2 regions of the Pseudobacillus badius genome follow, and region 1 is predicted to be linked to the other one. Evidence: riboswitches for the same ligand, from Rfam matches in the RefSeq annotation. Region 1 holds a riboswitch; the other holds the start of a gene.
The links. A riboswitch is a leader RNA that binds a small molecule or an ion and turns the genes downstream of it on or off. The one in region 1 is predicted to bind glycine.
Positions count from the first base shown of each region.

Region 1 (3,670 bases):
CGGCGGCCATACGGAAAATCCGACATATGAAGAGGTCTGCTCAGATCAGACCGGACATTATGAAGCGGTACAAATTACTTTCGATCCGGCGGTTTTTCCTTATGAAAAATTGCTGCAGCTCTTTTGGCAGCAAATCGACCCCACAGATGCCGGCGGGCAGTTTAATGACCGGGGGCTGTCTTACAGAACGGCGATCTTTTATCATGATGAAGAACAAAAAGCGATGGCGGAAGCCTCAAAAGCGAAATTGGCGGCAAGCGGGCGCTTTTCCAAGCCGATCGTTACAGAAATTCTTCCTGCCGGCCCGTTTTACAGGGCGGAGGAGCGGCACCAGCATTACTATAAAAAGAACTCCTTCCACTATAATCTTTACAAAGAAGGGTCGGGACGGGCTACATTTATTCGCGATCATTGGAAGAACCAGAAAACCGATGAGCAGCTGCGAAAGGAATTAACGCCTCTTCAATATGAAGTGACAAGAAACAATGCGACAGAGCCGCCTTTTCAAAATGAGTACTGGAACCATATGGATGAGGGGATTTACGTTGATATTATTTCAGGAGAGCCGCTGTTCAGCTCGACCGATAAATATGATGCCGGCTGTGGCTGGCCAAGCTTTACAAAGCCGCTGCGCCGTATGGAATTAGCGGAAAAGCTTGACACCTCTCACGGCATGCGCCGAATAGAAGTGCGAGCCAAAACCTCCGACTCTCATTTAGGGCATGTATTTGATGACGGTCCCGGCCCTGATCATGCCCGTTATTGCATCAATTCGGCCGCTCTCCGCTTCGTGCCCAAAAGTAAGCTGGAAGAGGAAGGATACGGGGAATTTAAACACTTGTTTGAATAAGGGGAATAGCAATGAATGAAAAAGAATACGACCGTCTGCTTAAGATTGAAACAGGCGGCACGTGGGAATGGCTGTATCAGTCGCTTCATTATAACCGCTATGAAGCGACTCCTTATGACGCGATCGACCATTTATTTGAGGAGTACGAGCTGAAAAGAACCGATGGAGTAGTTGATTTTGGCTGTGGAAAAGGGCGGCTCGTATTTTATATCCATCACCGTTTTCACGCGCGTGCAACAGGTATCGAAATTAATGGACAGCTGTATCAGGAGGCGCTTGAAAACCAAGCCCGCTATTCAAAAAAGAAAAAGCGGGCGGACAATGCCGTCCGTTTTGAATGCTGTCCGGCAGAAGAATATGACATCGAAAAAGAAGAGAACAAATTTTACTTTTTTAACCCTTTTTCGGTGCAGATTTTCATGAAAGTTGTGCATCATATTTTGCGCTCGGTGGAAGAGCATCGGCGCCCGGTTGATCTTATTTTGTACTATCCAACCGCTGAGTATATTCAGTTTCTGGATATGTACACTCCTTTTCAGCTGTTAAAGGAAGTGAAAATCCCGGAATTGTACGAGAAAAATGAAAACGAACGCTTCCTGATTTTCCGTTACGAAGGATAGCCGCTTCTTCAGCATCCAGAATAGAAAGAGATTGACAAGAGATAATATTTAAATTATTCTGAATGATATAGCGGATGACGATTGTGGGAGAGTGCGCGCCGTGCGCCACCGAAGGAGCAAGTTCCAAAAAACACCCTTGGAATTAATCTCTCAGGTAGAAGAACCACAATAGGACGCAACTCTGGAGAGCGCGTGTTCGCACGCCACCAAAGGGGAAGGCTCTATCGGGGGATGGGGTTAAACTCTCAGGTAAAAGGACAGAGAAGGGATCATACCCTTTTCTGTCCTTTTTTGCGTGCAGAAAAGGAAGTGAGGGGAGGCTGCCGGAGAGAAGATGGCACCAAAGGAGCAGCATGCAACGATTAAGCTGACGGAATCGGCTAAGAACGAACTGAACATCCGACTGCGGGCAGAACAGCATTTTCCTAGAATTGACGCGGAGATTACAGGAGGATGCGGACTGTCTGTAAAGTTTATGCTGGCATTTGATGAACCGCGCCGGAATGACAAGGTGGTGGATTGCGGAGGAATTCCCATTCGCATCGACCGTTTTACGGCACGTTATTTAAGGGAAGAAGTACAGGTCAATTATACGGCGGAAAGCGGTTTTTATGTGGCAGAGCGCTTTACTTCAAGCGGATGTGCCGCAGAGTGAACGCTTAACGCCTAGGGATGGAGGAAGAACGGTGCATAAAAAGGGGAATATCAACTATTTTAAATTGCTAGTGATTTGTCCAGAAAAGCCGGGCATTATTTCAGCAGTATCCAATGTGCTGCTGGAGCATCAGGCTAATATTGTTCAATTTGATCAGCATACGACGAACCCGAAAGACGGCATTTTTTTCATGAGAATTGAATTTGACATGGAAGAGGGCGATGCGGCGCTTGAGCGGCTGGAACAAGGGCTGCAGCAATTATCGCAAACTTACCCGATGGAATGGCAGCTGAAAAATAAAGCGAAAGCGAAGCGGATGGCGATTTTTGTCTCTAAAGCAGATCATTGTTTAATGGAGCTGATTTGGCGCTGGAAGTCAAAGGAGCTTCCAGTAGAAATTTCAATGGTGATCAGCAACCATCCAGACTTGAAGGATATCGTGGAAAGCTACGGCATTCCTTACTGCCACATCCCTCTGTCCCATGAAACGAAAGAGGAAGCTGAACATAAAGCGATGGAGCTGCTGGAAGGAAAAGTGGACTTTATCGTTCTTGCGCGATATATGCAAATCCTGTCTCCCGGTTTTATCGCCAAGTATCCAAATCAAATTATTAACATTCATCACTCTTTCCTGCCGGCATTCGTAGGGGCCAATCCGTATGTCCGGGCGTTTAACCGCGGGGTCAAGCTGATCGGGGCAACGGCTCATTATGTCACAAATGAGCTGGATGAAGGCCCGATTATTGAACAGGATATTTTGCGGGTTAACCACCGCTATACCGCGGAAGATTTAAAAATCGCCGGCCGCCACGTGGAAAGAAGCGTGCTTGCCGAAGCGGTCTCCTGGCATGTAGAGGATAAAATTATTGTACACGGCAATAAAACGATTGTATTTACTTGAGCCTGATGGTAGGCAATCAACTCTTGCTTGATGGCACGTGCATGTTATTGGCCGCCTTGTGTATCGGACTTTTTCTATGGAATAAACAGCAAGAGAAGCCCGGGCTTTTGCAGATTGCTTTGCTTCTTTATGCGTTGGCGGTCTTAGTTGCTTCGCTGTTCAATCAATGGCAGCCGGAAACCATTTTTCGCTGAAAAGGAGCCGGGCTAAAGGGTCATGAAAATGGCCTCTTGCCCAGCTCCTTTTTTCTAGTGCGCCAATTACCGGCTTTTCTGCCGCAAATACCGTTTATCATGCATAAACAGGCTCCAAAAATAAATGAACCCGGGAAAGAGAATCGCGAAGCCGACAATATAAGTAGCGAATACTGCCATGAAGGAGTTAGGGTCTGTAAAGCTGGACTGGATCGTTATATTAGGATACACAATATACGGCAAATGTGCTTTTCCGTATACATAGCTCGCAATGAAATATTGAACCGTGACAGCTATCACTGCAATTCTCGGCATGCCTTGTATGTTTTTATCGGCATATGAAGGAAGAAATAAGGCGAGCCCGCCGATTAAGAAAAAGCCGAGGGAAGCGAGCAGAAGCGGGAGATCTTCCATCATTCGCTTATATAGCCAAGGCGTCTCCGTTTTTAA
Region 1 covers NZ_MWMM01000006.1:88,408-92,077, forward strand. Annotated here, with positions in the region: gene msrA (peptide-methionine (S)-S-oxide reductase MsrA) at 1-850, shown strand, start outside; gene B1A98_RS11975 (class I SAM-dependent methyltransferase) at 862-1,470, shown strand; glycine riboswitch at 1,545-1,646, shown strand; glycine riboswitch at 1,650-1,733, shown strand; gene B1A98_RS11980 (iron-sulfur cluster biosynthesis family protein) at 1,805-2,125, shown strand; gene purU (formyltetrahydrofolate deformylase) at 2,157-3,026, shown strand; gene B1A98_RS20200 (hypothetical protein) at 3,023-3,220, shown strand; gene B1A98_RS11990 (cytochrome d ubiquinol oxidase subunit II) at 3,287-3,670, opposite strand, start outside.

Region 2 (3,670 bases), on a different contig from region 1:
ATCACTTTATCGTTAATCGTTTGAATAAGTTCCAGCGCCTTCTCTGCTTTTGAATTGCGCGAGATCGCTTGTATATGCGTTAAAACGTCTTGAAAGCTCTGAGGAAACTCCAACTGGCTGCCATATAGTTTTTGGGCCATGTTTTTCAGCGTGAAAAAAACAGCTTCTTTGCTGCTGCACGCTTCCCGCTGCAGCGTGAGCAAGGAGAAAGAAGAACGCACCTCGTCGGGCTGGCTGCGAACAAAGGATTCGAGAGCCTGATAGAGCGAGCGCTCTTCCTCAGTGAACGCTACTTTTACTGACTCTACTTTTCTTTCTGTCCACTTCACTCCGGTATCCTGGCGGCGGTTGCGAATCATGACTTTATTCATCAGCTTGATTAAATGATGGTGGTTTTGCACTTGGCGGTCCCCTTTTTTAAAGCGCTCCGTGAACTGTCCTTCGTTTCCGAGGTGGCCGGGTTTTAGCAATGAAACAAGATGAAACATTTCATCCAAGCGATTCTGAATCGGAGTCGCGGTTAAAAGCAGGCAGAATTTCTTTTTTAAATGGCGAACGAACTGATAGTTTTTAGTTTTATGATTTTTTAATTTATGAGCTTCATCGATGATGACTAAATCATATTCTTGTTCGTAAATTTTTTCTTTATGCGGGCTGCGTTTTGCTGTATCGATCGAAGAAATTACAATGTCGTGCTGATCCCAAGCATAAAATTTTTTCTGGGCGACAGCGGGAATATAAAACTTGGTAGCCAGTTCACTCGCCCATTGAGAAACGAGAGAAGCAGGGGTTAAGATTAAAACTTTTTTGACAAGGCCCCGGATCAAGTATTCTTTTAATACCAGTCCGGCCTCAATTGTTTTTCCAAGACCAACCTCGTCGGCCAAAATTGCTTTTCCATTCATTTCTTCCACGACTCTCTTGGCTGCCTCAAGCTGATGCGGCAGAGGATTAAGCTCCGGTAAAAAGCCAGGAGCTAACAATCCTTCGAAATTCGGCACCATCATTCGTGTTTCCATATTTACAGTCGATTGAAAAAGCGGCCAATTTCCCCAAGGTCCGTCCTGTTCAATTCTTTTTTCTAATTCTTCTTCCCAGGCGTGATCAAAATAAATATCTACATTCATGTGAAAAACTCCTTTATAAAATAGGTTGCCGAAACCATAACTTTAATGGTAGGATGTAAGTGAACAAAATATTGTGTCATTTTGTAAAAAAACGAACATTATTGATTTTTGCTAATCATATGTTCATAGTATGCCCATTTCTCAATTAAATATAGCGAATGAAGGTAAGGGGAGAGACTGTATATACAGCGCCGAAGGAGCAAGCAAATTTTTGTGAATCTCTCAGGCAAAAGAACTCTTGCTGGACGCGGCTCTGGAGAGTGTTTCCCGAGGAAACCACCAAAGAAGACAGCCTGGTCGTCAGGTTAAACTTTCAGGTTCAAGGACAGAGAACAACTTGTATAAGCTGTTCTCTGTCTTTTTTTATGGAAAAATAACAAATTGAACCATCAGAATGACAAGGAAAGGGGCAAGAAAATGGGAGAATTAAAGCGTACGCCGCTATTTGAGCTGTATCAGCTGCATGGAGCAAAAACGATTGATTTTGGCGGCTGGGAGCTGCCTGTTCAGTTTTCGAGCATTAAGGAAGAACATGAGGCGGTTCGTACAAGAGCAGGCTTGTTTGATGTTTCCCACATGGGAGAGATCATCGTGAAAGGAAAGGAATCGCTGTCTTTCCTGCAAAAAGTGATGACAAATGATTTGTCAAAGCTGCAGCCCAATCAGGCAATCTATACGATTATGTGTAATGAAAGAGGCGGCTCGGTGGATGATTTGCTTGTTTATATGCTGGCTGAGCAAGATTATTTGCTCGTTGTCAATGCCGCTAATACAGATAAAGACTTTGCTTGGCTAAAGGAGCATCAAACAGAGAACGTCCATATTGAAAATGTATCAACAGACTGGGCGCAGCTTGCCATTCAAGGACCGGCAGCAGAAGAGATTTTGCAAAAGCTGGTTGCAGATGTGAATTTAGCTGAGATCAAGCCGTTCAAATTCCGTCAGCATGTGCAGGTGAATGGTGTAGCTGCCCTTGTGTCACGCACCGGCTACACGGGGGAGGATGGTTTTGAAATTTATAGCCGGAGTGAAGAGGCTCCTAAGCTATGGAAAGACCTTTTAGAAGCAGGCAAGGAAGAAGGTCTCCTTCCTTGCGGCCTTGGCGCACGGGATACGTTGCGCTTTGAAGCGAATCTGGCATTATATGGACAGGAATTGGCGGAAGATATTTCCCCTATTGAATCTGGCTTAGGTTTTGCTGTGAAGCTGAACAAAGGTGATTTTATCGGCTCGGAAGTGCTAAAGGAGCAGAAAGAACATGGCCCGCAGCGGAAGCTCATTGGCCTGGAGATGATCGACCGTGGCATTCCGCGCCATGGCTATCCTGTTTTTTCAGGTGAAGAATTAGTTGGACATATTACAACAGGTACACAATCGCCAACATTAAAGAAAAACATTGGCCTTGCCTTGGTGAAGGCTGAATGGGCTGTGCCGGATCAGGAGCTGTCCGTAGAGATTCGCGGCAAAAAGCTTGCAGCTAAAACTGTAAAGCCGCCATTTTATAAACGCTCAAAATAAGAGAAGAGGGAAGGGAATAGTATGAAGCATCGTTACTTGCCGATGACAGAGACGGATAAAAAGGAAATGCTTGCAGCAGTAGGTGTCCAGAGCATCGATGAATTATTCGCGGACATTCCGGAGAAAGTGCGCTTTCAAGGGTTATATGATATTAAGGAAGCTAAAGCTGAGCCGGCGCTGAAAAAAGAATTGAGCGCTATGGCCGCGAAAAATATGAATGCTAAGCAATACGCCTCTTTTTTGGGAGCAGGTGTGTATGACCATTACACCCCATCCATTGTGGATCATGTTATTTCCCGCTCGGAATTTTACACGGCGTATACGCCGTACCAGCCGGAAATCTCCCAAGGAGAGCTGCAGGCTATCTTTGAATTCCAAACAATGATTTGTGAATTGACAGGCATGGATGTCGCCAATTCTTCGATGTATGACGGAGGCACGGCATTAGCAGAGGCGGCCATGCTAAGCGCGGGGCAGACAAAAAGAAAAAAAGTGCTCGTCTCAGAAACCGTTCATCCCGAGTCGCGTGACGTGTTGTGTATGTATGCGAAGGGGCAAAACATTGAAGTCGTGGTCGTTCCGCATAAAGAAGGCGTAACAGACATCAGCCAATTAAACGAATTGGTCGATGATGATACAGCAGCGGTCATTGTTCAATATCCGAACTTTTTTGGAGCGGTTGAATCACTGGCCGAAGTTGAAAAAGCAGCTCACGGGAAAAAAGCGATGTTTGTCGTTTCTTCCAATCCGCTGGCGCTTGGTGTGTTGACACCTCCAGGAAAGTTTGGAGCAGACATCGTTGTCGGCGATGCTCAGCCATTCGGTATTCCAGCCCAATTTGGCGGCCCGCACTGCGGCTATTTTGCAGTAACGAAAAAACTGATGCGCAAAGTGCCGGGACGGCTCGTTGGCCAGACGCACGATGATGAAGGGCAGCGCGGCTTTGTACTGACATTGCAGGCGCGCGAACAGCATATTCGCCGGGATAAAGCAACTTCCAACATTTGTTCTAACCAAGCGCTCAA
Region 2 covers NZ_MWMM01000002.1:348,716-352,385, reverse strand. Annotated here, with positions in the region: gene B1A98_RS04845 (DEAD/DEAH box helicase) at 1-1,127, opposite strand, end outside; glycine riboswitch at 1,286-1,375, shown strand; glycine riboswitch at 1,379-1,458, shown strand; gene gcvT (glycine cleavage system aminomethyltransferase GcvT) at 1,545-2,645, shown strand; gene gcvPA (aminomethyl-transferring glycine dehydrogenase subunit GcvPA) at 2,667-3,670, shown strand, end outside.
Region 2: another riboswitch for glycine. It lies ahead of gcvT (glycine cleavage system aminomethyltransferase GcvT); the one in region 1 lies ahead of B1A98_RS11980 (iron-sulfur cluster biosynthesis family protein).